One region of the Pseudarthrobacter sp. S6 genome, then DNA from elsewhere that is predicted to be linked to it. Evidence: riboswitches for the same ligand, from Rfam matches in the RefSeq annotation. Region 1 holds a riboswitch; each other region holds the start of a gene.

Region 1 (7,069 bases):
CGGCTGGTCCGGATCCAGGAACGCCGGACCTTGCTGCGCCGCAGCGCCGATGACACTGATCCGATCGAGCGTGCGGTGGTGGCCAACGCCGATCAGCTGGTGGTGGTGGTGGCCGCCGCAAACCCGGAGCCACGCACCGGCTTCATTGACCGTGCCCTGGTGGCCGCGTACGACGCCGGCATCGAGCCGCTGCTGCTCGTCACCAAGGCGGATGTCAGGGATCCCGCGGAACTGTTGTCCAACTACGAACACCTGGACTTCCCGGTGATCATCAGCCGTACGTCGGACTCCGAGGCCTCAGGTATTGATGCCCGCTCCGATGACGGCCTCTCTGCCCGCCTGGACGGAGACGCGGTTTCGCAGCTCCGCGCGTACCTCGAGGGCAAGGTCTCGGTGATGCTGGGCCATTCCGGCGTGGGCAAGTCCACCATGGTCAATGCGCTCACCGGGGCCGAACGGGCCACCGGTGGTGTGAACGCGGTGACCGGCCGCGGCCGCCACACGTCGTCGTCGGCCCTTGCCCTGAAGCTGACGGGAGCTCCCGCCGGAAGCTGGATCATCGATACCCCTGGCATCCGTTCGTTCGGTCTGGCCCATGTGGACCCTGACCGGATCCTGCGGTCCTTCCCGGACCTGGAACCGGGCACGGATGCCTGCGAGCGTGGTTGCAAGCACAACACCGCGGCTGTCAACTGCGGTGTGGATTCCTGGGTGGCGGCCGGTCAAGCGGGCCCCACTGGCCCGGCCCGGCTAGCATCCCTGCGGCGGCTGCTCGGCACTGATCCGCGCCTGGTTGGCCAGGAAACCAAGGAACTGGGCAGCATAGGCTAGCGGCCAAAAGCCGACGTCCCCAACCCCACGGCCCGGAGACGGTAGTTTGTAACCATGATCCAACCCGCTTCGAGCTACAACGATGACCTGCGCCTTGCCCATGTGCTGGCAGATTCCGTGGATGACCAGACCATGAGCCGCTTCAAGGCACTGGACCTCCGCATCGAGACCAAGCCGGACCTGACGCCGGTCACGGACGCGGACAAGTCCGCGGAGGAAGCCATCCGCGGCCAGCTGTCCCGCTCGCGTCCCCGCGACGCCGTGCTGGGCGAGGAATTCGGCAGTTCGGGCCATGGCTCCCGCCGCTGGATCATTGATCCCATCGACGGCACCAAGAACTTTGTCCGCGGCGTCCCGGTGTGGGCCACCCTGATAGCCCTCGTGGACGAAGGCGAACCCGTGGTGGGAGTGGTCAGTGCACCCGCGCTGGGCAAGCGCTGGTGGGCCGCCAAGGGTTCCGGCGCCTACATGGGCAAGTCCCTCGCGGCCGCAACGCGGCTCCGGGTCTCGGACGTCTCCAAGCTCTCGGATGCCTCCCTGTCTTATTCCAGCCTGGGCGGCTGGAAGGAACGCGGCAACCTGGATGAATTCCTGGGACTGACCGAAGACGTGTGGCGAACACGCGCCTATGGCGATTTCTGGTCCTACTGCATGGTGGCCGAAGGTGCCGTTGACATCGCCTGCGAACCGGAACTGAATCTGTACGACATGGCCGCACTGGTGCCCATCGTGGTCGAAGCCGGCGGCCGCTTCACCTCCCTGGAGGGCCAGGACGGACCGTTCGGCGGCAACGCCCTGGCCACGAATTCCATCCTGCACTCCGAAGTCCTCAAGCGGCTGAACCCGGATCTGGACGACCTTCTTTAGGTCGTTTTACGAATTATCGACGGCGGACGCCCCCTGATTGGGGCGTCCGCCGTCGTATCTTCGACAAATATTCCATTCCTCAAACGTGCGTAACAAAGCCCTTAACATTGGGGCGGGCTTCCTTCTCGCCCCGGCACATGTTCTACGCTCTTAACAGGTCACGAGTGCCAGCGCTAAACCCCGGTTTGCTGGCCGGCAACCCTCCATTCGCGGTGGGGTGCCCCGGGTGACGACCAGGCCGGTCCGGAATGGACACGGCAAGCGCGGATTCCCGGTACCGGGAGTCCTTTTAGAGTGAGGTCTCCTTGACAACTGCCACCGTCTCCCCCGCCAGTTTTTCCCCCAACAACGCCGCTGCGCTGATCCACGATGCCGCTACGGTCTCCGGACGCCCCCTATCCGCCGTCACCGGCGCGGAAATCCAGGCACCGTTGATCCAGGGCGGCCATGTCCGCTACGCAAACCTGGACTACGGCGCATCCGCTCCTGCCCTCTCCGTGGTGTCCGCCTACCTCAACGAGATCCTGCCGTTCTACGCCAGCGTCCACCGCGGCGCGGGCTTTGCGTCGCAGATCAGCACCTCTGTCTACGAGAACGCCCGGAACATCGTGCGCGATTTTGTGGGCGGACGCCCGGACGACTCCGTCATCTTCACCCGGAACACCACCGACTCGCTGAACCTGCTCGCAGGTTGCCTGCCAGCGACGGATGGCCGGCCGGATGGAGATGTCCTCTACCTGGACATCGAGCACCACGCCAACCTCCTGCCGTGGCAGGGCGTCCCGCACCGCAGCGTCGTCGCCGCGGACACCATCGTGGGGACCCTTGAGGTCCTGCGCGCCGAACTTGAGCAGGGCAACGTCAGTCTCCTCGCGGTCACGGGCGCCTCCAACGTCACCGGCGAGATCCTGCCGGTCAAGGCCCTGGCCGCCCTCGCCCATGAGTACGGGGCGCGGATCGTGGTGGACGCCGCGCAGTTGGCGCCGCACCGACGCATCAATATCAGCACCGACGACGTCGACTACCTTGCCTTCTCCGGCCACAAGCTCTACGCGCCCTTCGGCTCCGGGGTCCTGGTGGGCCGCACGGACTGGCTCGACGCCGGTACTCCCCATCTGGCCGGCGGCGGCGCCGTCCGCGAGGCCAAGCTCGACGGCGTCAGCTGGGCCACCGGCCCGGCCCGGCACGAGGGAGGCTCCCCCAACGTCCTGGGTGCGGCTACCCTGGCACGGGCCACCCAGGTCATCGCATCCTTGGACCAGGACCGCTGGCACGCCCACGAAGCGGCCATCCGGTCATTCCTGGTTGACGGGCTCGGGAAGATCGACGGCGTCACCGTGCACCAGATCTTCTCGGATACGGACGCCGACACCGGCACCATCGGCGTGGTGAACTTCTCCGTGGCAGGATACGACGCCGGACTCGTGGCCGCGTACCTGTCGGCCGAGCACGGAGTTGGCCTCCGGGACGGCCGCTTTTGCGCGCACCCACTCCTCAAGCGCCTCGGCCTTCCCTCCGGTTCGCTGCGGGCCAGCTTCGGCGTGGGCTCCCGGCTGGAGGATGCCCAGCGGCTCCTTGCAGGCCTGGAGCAACTCCGCCGGACCGGCCTGGGCTGGGACTACGTGGTGGACGCGGGCCGCTGGGTTCCGGCTAACGACACCCGCACCTACCCGCACTGGGCGCCCAACACGCCGGGTACGGCCGGCGCGGCTCCGTGCCTTGACGACTGACTGAGCCTTTCGTCCTGTACCTCCTGATCTGACGGCCACCCACCGGGTGGAGGCCTATACGGTAAATTCGACGGATACGGCATTGGCAGAGTTGAAGGAGGCCGGACGTGGCACGGGGTGGCCCCAGGCTTGAGCACGGACGCCGCCTGGAACTCGGGCAGAGTTTCCAGGACGGCGGCGAACATTACCAGCGCGTACGCCCTGGCTACCCCGCCGAATCAGCGGACTGGCTGATCCCTTCCGGAGCCAAAGACGCAGTGGACGTGGGCGCCGGGACCGGCAAGTTCACCGCCCTGCTGATGGAACGCGGCCTGGCGGTTTCCGCCGTGGACCCGTCCCCGGACATGCTGGACCAGCTGCGGGCACACTACCCGGGGGTTTACGCGACCCCGGGGACCGCAGAGGCCACCGGCCTCCCTGAGTCCTCGTTCGACGTCGTGAGCGTTGCGCAGGCCTGGCACTGGTGCGATCCGCTTCCAGCGAGCACCGAACTGGCGCGGATCCTGCGGCCCGGCGGAACCATGGCCCTGATCTGGAACCAGCTGGACACGTCCGTGCCGTGGGTCCACCGGTTGTCCCGCATCATGCACGCAGGCGACGTCTACAAGCCCGGCTTCCGACCGGTGGTGGGCCCGGAGTTTGAAGGCCTCCAAAGCCATGTGGCGGGGTGGGAGGACAGCCTCAGCACGGCGGACATCATGGAACTAACGAAGTCCCGCAGCTACTACCTGAGCGCTGGCGAAGCCACCCGCAGCAAGGTCCTGGCCAATCTGGACTGGTATCTGCACACGCATCTGGGGCACGCCGTGGAAGGGGACATCAGCCTGCCGTACCTGACGCTGACGTGGCGGGCAGCGAAGGCGTGACGGGCGCAGACCACCGGGTAGGCTTGGAGGCGTGAAGACCAGCGCGCCCTCCTCCTCGATCGAGGACTACGTCAAGGTCATCTACGGCTTCACGGAGTGGCAGGATAAACCAATTACGTCCTCCCAGCTCGCGCAGCGCCTGGGGGTGGCCAATTCTTCGGTCTCAGAGATGGTCCGCAAGCTCAAGGACCAGGGCCTGGTGGACCACAAGCCCTACAGCGCCATCACCCTCACGGACTCCGGTGTCCGGCTGGCACTGTCCATGGTGCGCCGGCACCGGCTTATTGAGACCTACCTCGTCCAGGAGTTCGGCTACAGCTGGGACGAAGTCCACGACGAAGCCGAATTGCTGGAGCATGCGGTGTCGGACACGTTTATCGAGCGCATGGCGACGAAACTCGGCAACCCGCAACGCGACCCGCACGGCGACCCGATCCCCGCCGCGGACGGCACGGTGCTGCTGCCGAAGGCCCATCTGCTCGGCGAACTCGATCTCGGACACACCGGCCGGATCACCCGCATCAGCGACGAGAACCCGGATCTGCTCCGGTATCTTTCCGCCGAGGAAATCGATCTCGATGCCGAGGTGGAGGTCGTGGGCCGCAAGCCGTTCGGCGGCGCGCTGGTGGTGCGGATCAGCAGCCCCGGCAGGAAGCGGGATTATGATCTCGCGGATGAAGTCACCGCTGCGCTCTGGGTCCACAGCGACCACCCCCACACCGGCTGCACCCTCAGTGGCACCTGAATGACGAACACCCGCGCGCCGGCATGGCAGGCCTGGGTGGCCGTGGCGACGGGCGGCCTGGCCGGAACCGAACTCCGGTACGGCCTGGGACTCGCGTTTCCGGAAGCCGCGGGGACAATTCCCTTGACCACCCTGGGAATCAATGTGGCTGGCAGCTTTGTGCTGGCCGGCCTCACCACGGTTTGGATCGCCCGGCCGCGGACTGCATTCTGGCTACGCGCCGGCCTCGGGCCAGGACTTCTGGGCTCGTTCACCACGTTCTCAGCCGTAATGTTCTCGATTGACCAGCTGGCCACGGCTGGTGAATATCCGGTGTGGATGGCTTACCTGGGGCTGTCCCTGGTTTTGGGTCTGGGCGCCGCGGCCGGTGGCTGGCGGACCGGGCGGCTGCTCACCGACCGGCTGGAGGCAGCATCATGATGGGCGCGGTCCTGGTGGGAGTGTTCGGCATGGCGGGCGCCCTGCTGCGCTTCGCCGTCGACAGCTGGTTCGCCCACCGTTCGGGGCTCCGTGGCGCCGTGGGCTCCAGCGGGACGCCGCGGCACTGGCCGTGGGCCACGCTGACAGTCAACGTCACCGGGTGCCTGATCATAGGGCTGTCCATCGGCATCACCAAACAGCTGGGCCTCGCTCCCGAGTGGCAGACCGCCGTCGCCACCGGTTTTGCCGGCGGCCTCACCACGTTCAGCTCCTGGACCACCGCGACGGTGCGGCTGCTCAGTGAGTCGCGGTTCGGGGCCGCAGCCTTGAACGTCGGCGCCAACCTGGCCGCCGGTTTCGCCGCGGCGGCTGTGGGCATCGCCCTGGCGTCGTAGGAAGCTCCTTCGGTTTGGCCCCGTCCCGTATCGTTGACTCTGATGATTAGCAGACGTGACGCGGCAATTGCCCTTGATGTACCGATGGAAATGGCCCAGCGCCATGGCATCCCCAAACGAATGACCGAGGCGGAGCTGGGCGAAATCCTGGACAACCCGCCGGCATGGCTGATCCAGTCGAGGGCCAACCGGACCGGCAAGCGTCCGGTCTGGGTGCACCTGGAATGCGCCGTCTGCGGCTATGAAGAAGCGGCCCGGCCTAAGAAATGGTGGCCGGAATTCACGTATGTGGTGTGCGAGCACCATTCCCCGGACGAGGTGCCCCCGCTGCGGGCTGGCCTTATCAGGAGCGAGTTCGACGGCGTCGGGACCCGTTTTGTGGGCATTGCGGACGTTGCAGTTCCGGACTGATCCGGGGCATTACATTCGGGGCTGAACAGGCGTATTTTACGAAGTGGGACGCAGCCCGTCCCCCACTGTAAGGAGCACGCCATGCCGGATAAGTCACCACATCAGCAGCTGCACAAGAAACCGGTTAAAACCATCAAGGAAAAACGCGCGGAGAAGAAGGCCAAGAGCCCGATTGAAGGCCCGCAGGACCCGGTAGCCCACCTGAAGAAGCGCCGGTAGCGGTTACCCGTTCCCGGCCATCTCTTCGGGCACTGCCACAATGTCCACTTCCTGGCCGTCCCTCAGCACCCGAATCGGCAGCGGCTGGCCGATCGCATCGACGAACAGCAGCTTCTGCAAGCTCTCGGCGTTGCTGACGGGGCGGCTTCCGGCTGTCAGGATGACGTCACCCGCCCGCAGGCCCCCGCGATCTGCAGGCGAACCGGCCAGAATCTCCACCACGCGCAGCCCGTCCCGTTGTCCCGTCCTGATCACCGCGCTGGCATTGAGCCGGAACGGCGTGCTGACCACGCCGAGATAAGCCCGCCTGACACGGCCGTCCTTCAGCAGCGCCGAGATGATGCGCCGCGTAGTGGTATTGATGGGCACGGCCAGGCCCAGCCCCGCGCCGGCCACTGCGGTGTTAATTCCTACGATGCGGCCGTGAGTATCGGCCAGGGCTCCGCCGGAACTGCCGGCATTGAGTGCCGCGTCAGTCTGGATGACGTCCTCGATCACGCGCCGGTTGCCGCTGGACCACACCGGAATGGCGCGCCCCAGGCCGCTGACCACGCCAGCTGTGACTGATCCGGCCAGGCCCAGCGG
Region 2 (7,069 bases), 1.5 Mb from region 1:
CGTCAGTCAATGCCCTGCTCGCCAGCCGGGCCCGGATCTCGTACGTGCTGGCCGACTCCTCCAAGGTGGGCGTCAGAGCCTTTGCCACCATGGATGGCTACGAGTTCACCCGCCTGATCACCGATTCCGGGATCTCCGCCGAGGACAAGGCGGCGTTCGAAGCCAATGGCACCGAGGTGATTGTGGCCCCGCACTAGGTGCCGCGAACAGCCCCTAAAAGATCACCGGCGGCGCATCCAGGACGGTCTCGTCCACCCGGCGGTCCACCCATTGGCTGAATGGAATGTCGAGTTCGTACTTGCCCAGGTCGGTGCGCAGAAGTGTCCGCACCGCTGCATTGTCCGGGTTGTTGAGGGATTCGAAATACTCCACCGACCAGTGGAACCAGCGCATGCAAAACAGGCGCATGGTGAGCCCGTGGGTCACCAGCAGCGCGTTCGGGGCGTAGTCCGGTTTGGACCAGTGGCGGTAGAGCGTCTCCATAAAGGATGAGATCCGGTCGTAGACGTCGGAGCCGGATTCGCCCTCCCGGAACCGGTAGAAGAAATGGCCGTAGGCGTTGCGGAGTTCCTTCTGGTCTTCGATGTCGCCGGCGATCTGGAAATTGGCCCAGTCCTGCTCGCGGAGGCGCGGTTCTTCGATCACCCGTTCCGTGAGATTGCCGAGGTTCAGTGCCGCCAGGGTCTGGTGCGCCCGAAGGTACGGGGATACGTAGACGCAGACCTGCCGGCCGTCCAGCTCGCGGCGGATCAGTTCGCCGGCAGCCGTGGCCTGCGCCAGGCCCTGGGGAGTCAGCGGAATCCGGTAGTCCGGGACCCTGTTGTAGATGGACGTATCGACGTTGGCCGCGGACTGGCCGTGCCGGATCATGAAGATTTTCCCTGGCGCGCTCATAAGCCCCAAGCATAGGTCCTGCCTCCGTCGCAGGGCCTCACTGCGAGCCGGGCCGCCGGGAATCAGCGAAGAACCAGAAACTACAGGCAAGATGGAACCATGTTGGTTCCCTCCCGCCGTCGCCTGCGGATCGAAGTCTGGATTGTGCTGGGTCTTTCCCTGGGGCAGTCCGCCGTCTACTCGGTGGTGCAGCTGCTGGACAAGATAACCCGGGCCCAGCTGGCCGAAGGCACGTCCACGCTGAACCGGTCACAGAGCCCGCGCGAATACTTCGACCTTACATACCAGCTGCTGGACATCATTTTCGCCCTGGTGCCCGTGCTGCTGGTGGTCTACTTCCTCACGGACCAGCGGCAATCCGGTGCCGGCGTAAGCTCCCAGAGCGGTTCGGCTTTCCGGAAGCTGGGCTTCAACTTCGCCCGGCCGGGCCGTGACCTGCTGCAGGGCTTTGGCCTGGCGGCGCTGATCGGGATCCCGTCACTGGGACTCTACGCCGCGGGGCGTGCGCTGGGGATCACCACGGCCATCATCCCCAGCGCACTCGACTCATACTGGTGGACAGTTCCAGTCCTGATTCTTTCAGCGCTGCGGCACGCCGTGGTGGAGGAAGTCATCGTGGTGGGCTACCTTCTGGACCGATTCGGCAAGTTCGGCTGGCGCATGCCCCTGGCCATCTTCGCCAGCTCGATGCTCCGCGGCACCTACCACCTGTACCAGGGCTTCGGGCCGTTCATCGGCAACGCCGTGATGGGTGTGGTGTTCGCCTGGCTCTACACGAGGACCAAACGGGTGATGCCGCTCGTCATCGCGCACGCGCTGCTGGACATCGTGGCGTTCGTGGGCTTCAGCCTCTTTGGCCGGGCCGTGGGACTGGGGTAAGAGGGCCGTTGTTCCCATGCCGCACCGTGCACTGAATAAGGTCCGGCTTAAAAGGTTTCGGCCGCCATCGGTGGGTGGCATCATTGGCTCCCGCTGATGGCGGCCGAAGCTTTGAACGAGCAATCAGATGGTGACTGCTCCGGTAGAGGTTTCGAAGGTCACTGACAGGATTCCAGGGGTTCCATGCGGAGCCACCCAGTCAACGGCGACGTCCTCCAGGGGCTTTTCGACGGGTTCACCCAGCCATTCCGTCACGCGTGCGGCGGAACCGGCTATGGTCAGGCAGCTCATCTTGACGTTGCTTTCATAGGCATTTGACGGGTGCAGGGCGGGGTCGCCCGCCCACTTGAGCATGTACGGGACCTGCGGGTCCGCGATCAGGCCCAGGATGCCGATCTGCTTCCAGACCAGCTCGCGGCCGTCCGGGAACTTGCGGTTGCCGTTGACGGCAGCACGGCCCAGCCGGTCTTCGAACGGAGCGAGGTCGTCCACTTCGACGCACCAGCCCATCCAGCCGCCGCCGGCTTCGGACCGGGCCCGGACAGCCTGCCCGAAGGGGGCCTTGTCCGATGCCGGGTGGTTCAGGACCTCCACAACTTCCAGGTATTTGTGGCCGGCCAGGGGAATAATCATGTTCCGGGTTCCAAACCGGGGGTGCACCCCGCCCTTCACGGCTTCAACGCCGAGGGCGGACGAAATACGTTCGGTGGTGGCAACGAGGCCATCTTGTTCACAGGCGTAAGAGACGTGATCCATGCGCATGCCATCATCTTGGCACTTTGTGATCCGGCTCTCAGCTAAGGGTAGCCTTACCGGAATCCGTTGCGTCACGAGTGGACATTCCGCCGGAATGCAGGAGAAGGACCGGCCAGCTGACCACCTTCGTCACAATCCTGTTCCTGTCCGGGAAAGTCTTCCTACACTGAACGCAACGGAGTTGTGCCACACCACGTCAAGGAGCATTGAATGTCGAACGCATGGTCTTTCGAAACCCGCCAGATCCACGCTGGCCAGGAACCGGACAGCGCCACCGGCGCGCGGGCGCTCCCAATTTACCAGACGACGTCGTTCGTTTTCCCGAGTGCCGAAAGCGCCGCCAACCGGTTTGCCCTCGCAGAACTCGCACCGATCTACACCAGAATCGGCAACCCCACGCAGGACGCCGTGGAACAGCGGATTGCCAGCCTTGAGGGCGGGCTCGCTGCACTGCTGTTGAGCTCGGGACAGGCCGCCGAAGCCTTTGCCATCCTGAACATTGCCGAAGCCGGGGATCACGTGGTGGCCAGCCCCAGCCTGTACGGCGGGACGTACAACCTCCTGGCGCACACCCTCAAGAAGTTCGGCATATCCGTCACGTTTGTGGCTGACCCGGACAACCTCGACCAGTGGCGCGATGCCGTCCAGCCCAACACCAAGCTCTTCTTCGGCGAGGTGGTCTCCAACCCGCGGCAGGACGTGCTGGACATCGAAGGCGTGTCCGGGGTAGCTCATGACGCCGGCGTCCCCCTGATTGTGGACAGCACCCTGTCCACCCCGTACCTCATCCGCCCGCTCGAATGGGGCGCGGACATTGTGGTCCACTCCGCCACCAAGTATCTGGGCGGCCATGGTTCCGCGATCGCGGGCGTGATCGTGGACTCCGGAAAGTTCGACTTCGGCGCGGACCCGGAACGGTTCCCGGGCTTCAACACCCCGGACCCCAGCTACAACGGGCTGGTGTATGCCCGGGACCTCGGTGCCGGCGGTGCCCTGGGTGCCAACCTGTCCTACATCCTCAAGGCCCGGGTGCAGCTGCTGCGCGACCTCGGCTCGGCAGTGTCACCCTTCAACGCATTCCTCATCGCCCAGGGCTTGGAAACGCTGAGCCTGCGGGTGGAGCGGCACGTGGCCAACGCCGTCGATGTTGCCCAGTGGCTTGAGGCAAGGGACGACGTCGAATCTGTCGCCTATGCCGGTCTGGCCTCCAGCCCCTGGTATGAGCGCGGCCGCAAATACGGCCCCAAAGGCACCGGGGCGGTGGTCTCATTCAACCTGGCCGGCGGCGCGGAGGCCGGGAAACGCTTCGTGGATGCCCTGGAACTGCACTCCCACGTTGCCAACATCGGGGACGTCCGTTCACTGGTGATCCACCCGGCATCGACCACGCACAGCCAGCTCTCGCCGGAGCAGCAGGTCATCGCCGGGGTCACGCCGGGACTCGTCCGCCTGTCCGTGGGCATCGAACACATCGATGACATCCTGGCCGACCTCGAGGCCGGGTTCCGGGCAGCCAAGGGTGCAGCGGACCCCAACAAAGACGCGGTGGGCCCGCAGGAGTAGGGCTTCAGCGAAGTCACAACCAGTCACACGCTTAGCAATAGACCGGGGCTGTTCGTACACTCGAAGTAGGTCATGAGTGCCAGCGACAGCCCCGGCTTGCTGGCCGGCAACCCTCTTTTGCGGCGGGGTGCCCCGGGTGAGGACCTGGCCTGCCGGTCAATTGACGGTGGGCAAGCGCTTAGAAAAGGTCCTTCCATGACGATTACGATTTCCCGTACTGCAGCACCCGGAAACGGCGTGGTCCGTTACGCCAGCATCGGCGGACTTGAGCTCGAAGCCGGCGGTTACCTCCCGGACGTCACCCTTGGCTATGAAACGTGGGGAACCCTCAACGCGGACGGCTCCAACGCCGTCCTGATTGAACACGCCCTGACCGGCAGCACGCACGTGACGCGCGGCGACAGCGACGAGCCAGGCTGGTGGGAGCAACTGGCCGGACCCGGTGCACCGGTGGACACCGACCGGTTCTTTGTGGTCTCCATCAACGTCGTTGGTGGCTGTTACGGCTCCACCGGGCCATCCTCGGTTGCCCCCGACGGCAAGCCATGGGGGTCGCGGTTTCCGTTGGTAACGCTGCGGGACACCACGGCGGCTGAGGCCAGGCTGGCTGACCAGCTGGGCATCCCGAGCTGGTACGCCGTGCTGGGCGGCTCCATGGGCGGCGCGCGGGCATTGGAATGGGCGGTCACCTACCCGGAACGGGTCCAGCGGTGCGCTGTTATCTCGATCGGTGCCGCCAGCACGGCCGAACAGATCGCGTTCGCCCAGGCGCAGACGCTCGCCATCCGCCAGGACAGCAATTTTAACGACGGCGATTACTATGGCGGTCCGCTGCCGGAGGACGGACTGGCCCTGGCGCGGCGCATTGCGCACATCACCTATCGCTCCGCAGAGGAATTTGATGGTCGCTTCGGCCGGTCGGCCCAGCACCCGGAATCGCCATTCCAGGCGGCGGCGCTGGGGGAGCGGGGCCGCTACCAGGTGGAAAGCTATCTGGATTACCAAGGCAAAAAGCTGGTGCGGCGCTTTGATGCCAACAGCTACATCGCCATCACCGACGCCCTGATGAGCCACGATGTCTGCCGCGGGCGGGGTTCCCTGCATGAGGCCTTGGGCCGGGCTACCGCCAGGTTCTTCGTGGCCGCCGTGGACAGTGACCGGCTGTATTTCCCGTCCCAGTCCCGTGAGCTGGCCGACGCGCTCCCGGGTGACGTGGATGTGCACGTTATTGAGGCGCCGATCGGCCACGACGGCTTCCTGACCGAGATTGGCCAGCTCGGCACCCAGCTCCGGAATACGTTCCTGGTCTAAGCAGTTAGCCGTTCATGATGTCGGAGCGGCGCTTCATATAGTCCTCCATGGCCAGCTCGCCGTTGCTGTACTGCTGGTCGAGTTCGGCCAGTTTCCGGGCACGGTATCCCTGCGGGCCCGACGGCGGCAGGGGAATAGCGGGGGCGACAGGCGGCTTCGGTGCTTCCGCGCGCTGCGCCGGCACCGACTGATCATTGGCTTGCGGCTGGCCGTACGGCGGGAACTGCTGGTCTGCAGATGGAATCGGCTGCATGGGCGGCAACGGCTGGCTCGGCGGCAGGGGCTGTGGGCTCATGACCTGGCGGAAGCCGCCACTCATGTAATCCTGCTGCGTATAGCCGTCACGGGGCTGTTTGTTCTGCTGCCCTGGGTACTGTTCGCCGCCTGGAAACTGCTCAGGGTAGCGACCGGAAAAGCTCTGCTCCTGGTTCCGTTTGTTGACGGACTTCCGGTACATCCGCATCGCCATAGGCACCACGAACGACAGAATGATGATCCAGAAAAACAAGCTGTTCACGGTGTAGCGCCTCTCATATGTGTCCTTCCAGCTTAACCCCGGAGTCCACACGCCCGGCCGGGATCCGCAGGAAGGCTCCATCCCGGTTCACGGCATCCTGCACGGCATCGCTGTTCCCTGTGTCATGCCGGCCCGCCGCTAGCGCCGGGCGTCGGCGGTGCCCAGCGGCCCCTCGCCGGATCCCAATGGAACGCCAGGGCCGAACACGGGGCCTGGCATCGGACGTTTTGCGGTGATGCCGTCGCCGGAAGAGCGGTGGCGCAGCCGCCGCACCACCCACGGGACAAAGTACTCGCGGGCCCACACCAGGTCTTCGGAGCGGGCTGCCCGCCACGTGCGGACGGGCAGGGGCTTGGGCCGGAGCGGCTCGAGAGTGTGGTTCACGTTCAGCGAATCCAGCACCATGGCGGCGATGGTGTGGTGTCCCAATGGCGAAAAGTGCAGGCGGTCCTCGTCCCACATCTGCGGATCGTTCAGCTGCTTGAGCGACCACATGTCAGCGATGATGGCGTCATGGCGGGCGGCCACGGTGCGCAGGTTCTCGTTGTAGATGGCCACCTTGCTGCGGATCCGTCCCAGCACCGAGGAGCCGGTATCCGGGCCGTTGAACAGCACCACCGTGGCACCGCCCATGGCCAGGATCTGGACCACTGAATCAAGTTTTTCGGCGAGGGCGTCGGGGTCTCCGCCGGGCCTGATGAGATCGTTGCCGCCGGTGGAAAGGGTTATCAGGTCCGGCTTCAGCGCCAGGCACGGAGCGAGCTGCTGGTCCACGATCTGCTGCAGGAGCCGGCCGCGAACCGCCAGGTTGGCGTAGGCGAAGTCCGTCGGGCCGCGGCCCAGTTCCTCGGCCACCCGGTCGGCCCAGCCGCGGAATCCGCCGGGCCTGGTTGGGTCGGGGTCGCCGATGCCCTCGGTGAATGAATCTCCCATCGCTACATAGCGGCTCCATGGGTGCGCTTCCGTGGCCCTGGGTGGGCTCTGCATGGCTTTCGCGTCATTCACGGTCCTATCCTGCCTCCTCTTTCACAAGCTACGCCACCGTAGGTAGTTACCACCGGGTAACTGTAAGAATGGAAACCATGACTGTCGCCCAAGTATTTCCCGCTCCTGTTGTTCTGTGGTCCCGGCCGGAGGACCAGCGCTCCG
Region 3 (7,069 bases), 1.1 Mb from region 1:
AACGATACGCGGCACCTCCGGGTTGCTGGCGGAGGACGAGGCCCCTGAGCTGCTGCGGGTGCGCCAGTCCTGAGCTCTCCTGAACGTTCCCCTGACGCAGTTCGCGCCGGCCTCAGCATCAACGCCGGGGGAGTGCGTCCGTGTTGTCCTCGGCGGGAGCCGGGGGTTCCACGTAGCGCATCAGCTGGACACCCACAGCGGTTTCCACCAGGTAGAAGGCGAACGGCGGAATGTCCTTGGTGCCAGCCAGGATGGCAGCGAAGACCGGTGCGCTGGCGGCCGCCGTGATGCCGGTCCAGGGTTTCAGCGGCAATAGCAGGAGTCCCGCCCCCAGGGCCGCGAGCCCGCCGATATGCAGCCCTGAGTATGTCAGGAACGTCCAGTTTGAGCCCCGCCGATAGGCGAACCCCTCCAGGTCCGTTGCGCGGTTCGCAAGGGCCACCACAAACAAGGGCGCGCCGGCGAGCAGGGCGGCGGCTGCGGCGGCAGCCAGCGTCCTGGCGAGGCCGTTGGCGGGGCCCGGCCGGACGGATTGGGCGAACCGGACGAATCCAACGGGAACGGCCATGGTTCCGGCGGCTGCCAGGAATTGTCCGGCTATCCAGAGGCCTCGGTGGCGCTCCAGCATGGCCAGCCTGGTGGCCGGGTCGCGGGTGGCATGCACGTTCCCCACGAACGAAATCCCCAGTCCCCAGCAAGTGCCCGCCGCGACGATGACGGCTCCGGCCTTTTGAAATGGCTTGTTGCCGTGCACTTGCTGGTTTCCATTCATGGCTGGCTTTCGGTCCGGCGGATGCGTTGGCCCAGCGACATCGCGGTGGTGACCATGAAGTTACGCCGCACCGTCTCCCAGGTCAACGTCAGTGTCCGTGCGCGCTAAGGAACATGGACGTCACGCACCGACAGCCAGGCGCACACCCAGCGTGAGCATAACCGCAGTGACGAGCCCGTCAAGGATGCGCCACGAGCCGGGCCGCGCGAAGAAAGGCCGGAGGACCCTGGCACCGAATCCCAGCGCGCTGAACCAGGCGATGCTGGCGGCCATGGCCCCGGCACCGAACCACCATCGCACATCGTGCGCCTGCTGGTTGGCCACCGATCCGAGCAGCAGCACGGTGTCCAGGTAGACGTGCGGGTTGAGCCAGGTCAGGGCCAGCACCGTGCTGAGGGCGGCGCCGAGGCCGACGGCGGGCTGGCGCGTCGATGCCGTCAACGCCACCGGACGCAGTGCCCGGCGCGCGGCCAAGATGCCGTAGCCCACCAGGAAGGCGGCTCCGGCAAACCGGACCACGTCCACGATCACGGGGCTCGACTGGAGCAGCGCCCCCACTCCGGCGATGCCCGCAGCGATGAGCAGCGCATCGGAGACGCTGCAGATTAGGACGACGGCGGCCACATGCTCGCCGCGGATGCCCTGCCGGAGCACGAAGGCGTTCTGGCTGCCGATGGCCACGATCAGGGCGAGGCCCGTGCTGAAGCCCAGCGCGGTGGGGCCTATAAGTGCAGTCAGATCCATATCCTCCAACGTACGGGCCGGACGTAGGATTACTCCAGCTAAATATTCTTAGCTCTATTAAGGAAAGCTAATGAAGATGTTCCAGTTTGAGCAGCTCCGGACTTTCGCGGCGGTGGTGGACGAGGGGACGCTTGAGGCGGCGGCGCGGAGCCTGTACGTCACGCCGTCGGCAATTTCCCAACGGCTCAAGGCGATGGAGGACGCGGCCGGCCAGATCCTGTTGCAGCGCACCAACCCCGTCCGGCCCACAACTGCCGGGGAAGCCATCCTGCGGTTCGCCAGGCAGGTCCGGCAGCTCGAATGGGACGCCCAGCAGGAGCTAGGGGCGAGCCGTGACCGGCCGACGGCGCCCATCCCCTTGGTGGTGAACGCGGACTCACTCTCCACCTGGTTCATGCCTGCCTTGGCAAGTCTTCCGCCAGACCTCGGCGCTTGCTTCGAACTCCGCAGGGAGGATGAACAGCATTCCACCCAGCTCCTGCGGACGGGATCGGTGATGGCCGCGGTTACCGCAACGCCGGAACCGGTCCAGGGCTGCAGCGTGGAACCGCTGGGTTCCCTGCGGTACCGTGCGGTGGCAAGTCCCGGCTACCTCCGGCGCTGGTGGCCCGACGGGCCGGAACTTGTTTCAGGGAGCCACGCCCCGGTGGTGGACTTTGACCGAAAGGACGACCTGCAGGACGGGTTCTTCCGCACGAGGACCGGCGCAGAACTGACCGCGCCGCGGCACTATGTGCCGTCGTCGGCCGAGTTCGCCCAGGCCATCCGGCTGGGACTGGGATGGGGGCTGCTGCCGGAGCAACAGTGCCTGGCAGACCTCCGCAGCGGCGCCCTCGTGGAGCTGGCCTCCGCGAGCCCCGTTGACGTGTCCTTGTACTGGCAGCGGTGGAAAATCGACTCGCCGGTGCTCAACCAGCTGACTGCCGCCGTCCGGGAGACGGCCTCCCGGGAGCTGCGCCAGCCAGGCGCCTGAACCGGCCGCCGCCTGCCGTCAGATGCGCTTCAGGGCCTGCTCCAGGTCGCCGATGAGGTCGTCCACGTCCTCCAGGCCCACGGACAGCCGCACCACACCGTCGCTGAGCCCGATGGCGGCGCGGCCTTCGGGACCCATGGCGCGGTGTGTGGTGGTGGCCGGGTGGGTGATCAGGGACTTGGCGTCGCCCAGGTTGTTGGAGATGTCGATGATCCGTAACGCGTCCAGCAGCGCAAAGGCGGCGTCCTTGCCCGAGCGGTCATCCGTCGTCGCAAGTTCCAACGTGAGGACGGTGCCGCCGGCCTTCATCTGCTTGGCGGCGAGCTCGTACTGCGGGTGGGACTTGAGCAGCGGGTACTTAACCCAGCTGACTGCCGGCTGCTGCTCGAGCCATTCGGCCAGCCGCAGCGCTGACGCGGACGAGTGGTTCACACGCAGGGCCATGGTCTCCAGGCCCTTGGTGAGGACCCAGGCGTTGAACGCTGATAGGGCCGGGCCGGTGTGCCGCATGAGCTGCTTGACCGGGCCGTCAATGAAATCCTTGGTGCCCAGGATGGCTCCGCCCAGGACGCGTCCCTGGCCGTCGATGTGCTTGGTGCCGGAGTACACAATCACGTCCGCGCCCAGCTGGCCGCAGCGCTGCAGCAGGGGAGTGGCGAAGACGTTGTCGACGACGACGGTGGCCCCGGCGGCGTGCGCCAGTTCGCTGACGGTGCCGATGTCCACGATTTCCTGCATCGGGTTGGATGGCGATTCGAAGAACACTGCGGTGGTGGGTTCCGACAGTGCAGCAGCCCACTGTTCGAGGTCCGGGCCGTCAACGAACACGGTTTCCACGCCCCAGCGCGGCAGGATCTCGTTCAGGATCACAAAGCAGGAGCCGAACAGTGAACGCGCGGCAACCACCCGGTCGCCGGCCGCCAGCAGGGCGCCCAGGGCGGTGAAGACCGCTGACATGCCAGATGCCGTCGCAAAGCACGCTTCGGTGCCTTCGAGCAGGCGAAGGCGTTCCTGGAAGGTGGCCACGGACGGGTTGCCGTACCGGGAGTAGACGAAGCGTTCGTCCTCGCCGGTGAAGGCGCGCTCGGCGGCGGCAGCGGACTCGTAGACGAAGCCGGAGTTCAGGAAGACCGGCTCGGTGGTCTCCTGGAAGTTGGTGCGGTCCAGCCCGCCGCGGACGGCCTGCGTTTCGGCGCTCCAGCCGGCGGCGTCTTCGTTGAAAGTCACTTCGTTATTCCCAGGTTGGTGGGGAGGCCGCGGTTCTTCCAGCCGTTGACGGTGCGCTCGCCGTAGCGGTCCGTCTCGCCTTCGAAACCCTCAAGGACGTTGTAAGCGGTGAAGCCGGCCTGCGTCGCGGCGATGGCGGCGGCGATGGAGCGCTGGCCCGAGCGGCAGAGGAACACCAGTTCGGCGCCGTCGTCCTCCGGTGCCTGCTGTGTCAGGTCGGTGATGAAATCCGGGTTGGGGATGCCGCCGGGGAAGGTCCACGGGATGAACAGGGGATCGTGGTCCGTGGCCTTGGTGTCGGGGATGCCGATGTGGGCCCATTCGCCTTCGGTCCGTACGTCCACCATAATGGCGCCCTGCTCCAGCTTGGCCCAGGCTTCGTGCGGGGTGAGGTCTCCGGCGTAGCTCATGCGTGGCCCTCGCCGTCGAAATCGAGGTCTTCAACGGCGGTGGCCACGGCGGCGTCCGCCGTTGCGATGGCTGCCGGGAGGATCAGTGCCTGCGCAACAATCACGCTGGTGCCGTTGAACGTGGCGGCGGGGCTGCCGTGCAGGACATACCCTTCGGCCAGGGCAGTGGAAATCCGTTCACAGAAAGACCTGTCGTCCGGCCCGGTGACAAGCCGGTACGACAGTTTTTCTTCGGGGGCAGGGTCAGGGGCGGGGGCGTTAGGCACGACGGAACTCCTTCTTTCACGCTTGCAGCTCGAATGGGTCGATATGCCGAGTATTCACCTGAGGCACCCCGCCGCGAAAGGGAGGGTTGCCGACCGGCCAGTCAGGGCTTGGCGCCGGTTCTCATTACTCCCGAAAAACGTAACACTCGCCCCGCCCCGCCGCACCGCCGCCGTCGTCATGTTCCGTAACCAACGCGTGTTTCCTGTCCCGCATCATTCCCGCCTGATCACCCTGTTGGAGTATGGGCGGCGCTGTACCGGGCGGTGAGTTCGCGCTTGAGGACCTTGCCGCTGGGGCCGGTGGGGAATTCGGTGACTAGGGTAATGATCCGCGGATACTTATAGGCCGCCAATTCCGCGGCGGCGAAGTCCCGCAACTCATCAACGGTGGCGCTGCTGCCCGGATTGAGGACGACGGCGGCCGCCACCTCCTGCCCATGGGTTTCGTCGGGGACGCCATAGACGGCAACGCTCAGGACTGCCTCGTGCCGGCTGAGGACTTCCTCTACCTCGCGCGGGTAGACGTTGAAGCCGTTCCGGATGATCATCTCCTTCTTCCGGTCCAGGATCCGGAGGTAGCCGTCCCCGTCCTTGGTGCCCAGGTCGCCGGTCCGGAACCAGCCGTCCACCACAGCCTCGGCGGTGGCTTCGGGCCGGTTGAGGTAGCCCGTGAAGAGGTTGTGCCCCCGGACCACCAGCTCGCCTAACTCGCCCGTGGGCAGCAGTTCGATGGCATCTTGGACGTCCGCGCGGGCGATCTCCACCTGGACTCCCCAAATGGCCTGGCCGACCGTTCCGGGCCGCGGCGCTTTGCCTACATGGTTGAAGGTGGCAACCGGGGACGTCTCGGTCAGGCCGTAGCCTTCGTAAATGTCCGAGCCGAATTCCGTCTTGAACCTGTCCATCACCGCCACCGGCAGGGACGCGCCGCCGGAGATGCAGTAGCGCAGGGCGTTGGACCGGCCGGTGTTGGTGCGGGCGGCTTCGAGCATGGCGATGTACATGGTGGGCACGCCGAAGAAGACATTGATGTTGTGCCGGGCGAGGGCATCCAGGGCTGCGTCCCCGCGGAACTTGGGCAGCATCACGATGGTGGCCCCCGCCCGCAGCCCGGTGTTGAGGACGCACGTCTGGCCGAAGGTGTGGAACATCGGCAGTCCGCCGAAGATGACGTCACCGCGGCGGAGGTCAAACGTGCTGGTCAGCAGCGTATTGGTCTGTTCCACAAGGGCGAAGTGGCTGCCCAAGGCGCCCTTGGGCTTGCCGGTGGTCCCGGATGTGTACAGAATCGTGGCCGTCTCGAAGGGCCGCAGCGGCAGCCAGGTGCTGATGGGCTCGGCTCCTGCCGCTTCGGTCTCCAGCCGGGCAGCGCCTTCGGTCCCCTCCGGCACCAGGACGGTGACGACGTCGATGCCCGCGGCCGCGGCGCCTTTGGCACCTTCCTCAAGGAGCGGTCCGGCGCAGACGAGCAGCTGCGCGCCGCTGTCGCGCAGCATGTACTCGATCTCCTTGCCCTTCAGCAGCGCATGCAACGGCACCACCACGCCGCCCAGCGCGAGGACCGCGTAGTAGACCCGGGCGAAATCAGCAATATTGGGCATCAGCAGGGCCACGCGGCTGGCGTGCCCCACGCCACGGTCCCGCAACGCACCGGCATACGCGCGCGTCTGTTCCCAGAGTTCGCTGTAGGTCACCCGCTCCTCGCCCACCACGAGGGCCGCGGAGTCCGGGAAGCGGGCGGCTGATTCAGCCAGGATTGCGGCAACAGAGATGGTCCCGAAACCCTCTTCGGCGGTAGGTGAAGTGTTCATGGTGTCCTGTCTGGCTAGTGGAGTGGTTGACAGCAACGCGGGGTCACTTAGCGCCCGTCCAAAGCCTCCGCATGGGCGTTAAGTGACCCCGCGTTGCTTTGGAGGAGGGGTGTGGGTCGGGCTTTGAGGATCAGGGCGTCGCCCTGGCCGCCGCCGCCGCACAACGCAACCACGCCTGTCCCGCCGCCGCGCCGGTTCAGCGCGAGTGCCTGATGCAGGACCAGACGCGCCCCCGAGGCGCCCACCGGGTGGCCCAGGGCGATGGCGCCGCCGTCGGCGTTGATCCTGTCCGCGTCGATCCCCAGGTCCGTGGCGGACTGCAGTACCACCGAGGCGAAGGCTTCATTGATCTCAATCAGGTCCACGTCGTCAATGGTCATCCCTTCAAGTTTCAGGGCCCGCTCAATGGCGCGGGACGGCTGGGAATGCAGGGAACCGTCCGGTCCGGCGGTCTGGCCGTGGCTGCCGATTTCCGCGATCCAGCTGAGGCCGGCCGCTTCCGCTGCTGCCTTGCTGGCCACTACCACGGCGGCCGCGCCGTCGGACAGCGGGGAGGCAGAACCGGCGGTGATGGTGGCGGCCGGATCCTTGGAGAAGGCGGGCTTCAGTGCCGCCAGCGTCTCGATTGTGGTGCCGGCGCGGATGCCCTCGTCGGAATTAATCACGACGGCGGGTCCCCGCCGCTGCCGGACCTCCAACGGAGCGATTTCCTCAGCCAGGATGCCGGCCGCCCGGGCGGCCTCCGCCCGTTGGTGCGAAAGGGCGGCCACGGCGTCCTGGTCCTCGCGGCTGATGCCCAGGCGGACGTTCCCGGCGTCGGTGGCGGAGCCCATCAGTTCACCTGAGACGGGGTCCTGCAGGCCGTC

What was found. A riboswitch is a leader RNA that binds a small molecule or an ion and turns the genes downstream of it on or off. The one in region 1 is predicted to bind S-adenosylmethionine.
Region 2: it holds a riboswitch for S-adenosylmethionine, as region 1 does, so the genes downstream of both, metX (homoserine O-acetyltransferase MetX) here and ACQCS0_RS14010 (aminotransferase class V-fold PLP-dependent enzyme) in region 1, are expected to answer to the same signal.
Region 3: it holds a riboswitch for S-adenosylmethionine, as region 1 does, so the genes downstream of both, ACQCS0_RS19275 (DUF1737 domain-containing protein) here and ACQCS0_RS14010 (aminotransferase class V-fold PLP-dependent enzyme) in region 1, are expected to answer to the same signal.

What each region holds. Positions count from the first base shown of each region.
Region 1 covers NZ_CP189581.1:2,930,857-2,937,925, forward strand. Annotated here, with positions in the region: gene ACQCS0_RS14000 (ribosome small subunit-dependent GTPase A) at 1-831, shown strand, start outside; gene hisN (histidinol-phosphatase) at 886-1,698, shown strand; SAM riboswitch class IV at 1,855-1,968, shown strand; gene ACQCS0_RS14010 (aminotransferase class V-fold PLP-dependent enzyme) at 2,004-3,428, shown strand; gene ACQCS0_RS14015 (class I SAM-dependent methyltransferase) at 3,536-4,294, shown strand; gene ACQCS0_RS14020 (metal-dependent transcriptional regulator) at 4,326-5,039, shown strand; gene ACQCS0_RS14025 (CrcB family protein) at 5,040-5,459, shown strand; gene ACQCS0_RS14030 (CrcB family protein) at 5,456-5,854, shown strand; gene ACQCS0_RS14035 (hypothetical protein) at 5,897-6,265, shown strand; gene ACQCS0_RS14040 (hypothetical protein) at 6,347-6,484, shown strand; gene ACQCS0_RS14045 (trypsin-like peptidase domain-containing protein) at 6,488-7,069, opposite strand, start outside.
Region 2 covers NZ_CP189581.1:1,465,369-1,472,437, forward strand. Annotated here, with positions in the region: gene ACQCS0_RS07095 (DeoR/GlpR family DNA-binding transcription regulator) at 1-197, shown strand, start outside; gene ACQCS0_RS07100 (histidine phosphatase family protein) at 214-894, opposite strand; gene ACQCS0_RS07105 (CPBP family intramembrane glutamic endopeptidase) at 994-1,773, shown strand; gene ACQCS0_RS07110 (VOC family protein) at 1,897-2,535, opposite strand; gene ACQCS0_RS07115 (bifunctional o-acetylhomoserine/o-acetylserine sulfhydrylase) at 2,740-4,092, shown strand; SAM riboswitch class IV at 4,161-4,275, shown strand; gene metX (homoserine O-acetyltransferase MetX) at 4,288-5,403, shown strand; gene ACQCS0_RS07125 (hypothetical protein) at 5,408-5,920, opposite strand; gene ACQCS0_RS07130 (SGNH/GDSL hydrolase family protein) at 6,059-6,907, opposite strand; gene ACQCS0_RS07135 (phospholipase) at 7,003-7,069, shown strand, end outside.
Region 3 covers NZ_CP189581.1:4,013,988-4,021,056, reverse strand. Annotated here, with positions in the region: gene ACQCS0_RS19310 (glutamate--cysteine ligase) at 1-73, shown strand, start outside; gene ACQCS0_RS19305 (hypothetical protein) at 119-673, opposite strand; gene ACQCS0_RS19300 (hypothetical protein) at 659-880, shown strand; gene ACQCS0_RS19295 (LysE/ArgO family amino acid transporter) at 893-1,516, opposite strand; gene ACQCS0_RS19290 (LysR family transcriptional regulator ArgP) at 1,587-2,489, shown strand; gene ACQCS0_RS19285 (O-succinylhomoserine sulfhydrylase) at 2,508-3,716, opposite strand; gene ACQCS0_RS19280 (rhodanese-like domain-containing protein) at 3,713-4,126, opposite strand; gene ACQCS0_RS19275 (DUF1737 domain-containing protein) at 4,123-4,392, opposite strand; SAM riboswitch class IV at 4,406-4,521, opposite strand; gene ACQCS0_RS19270 (long-chain-fatty-acid--CoA ligase) at 4,620-6,203, opposite strand; gene ACQCS0_RS19265 (acetyl-CoA C-acyltransferase) at 6,251-7,069, opposite strand, start outside.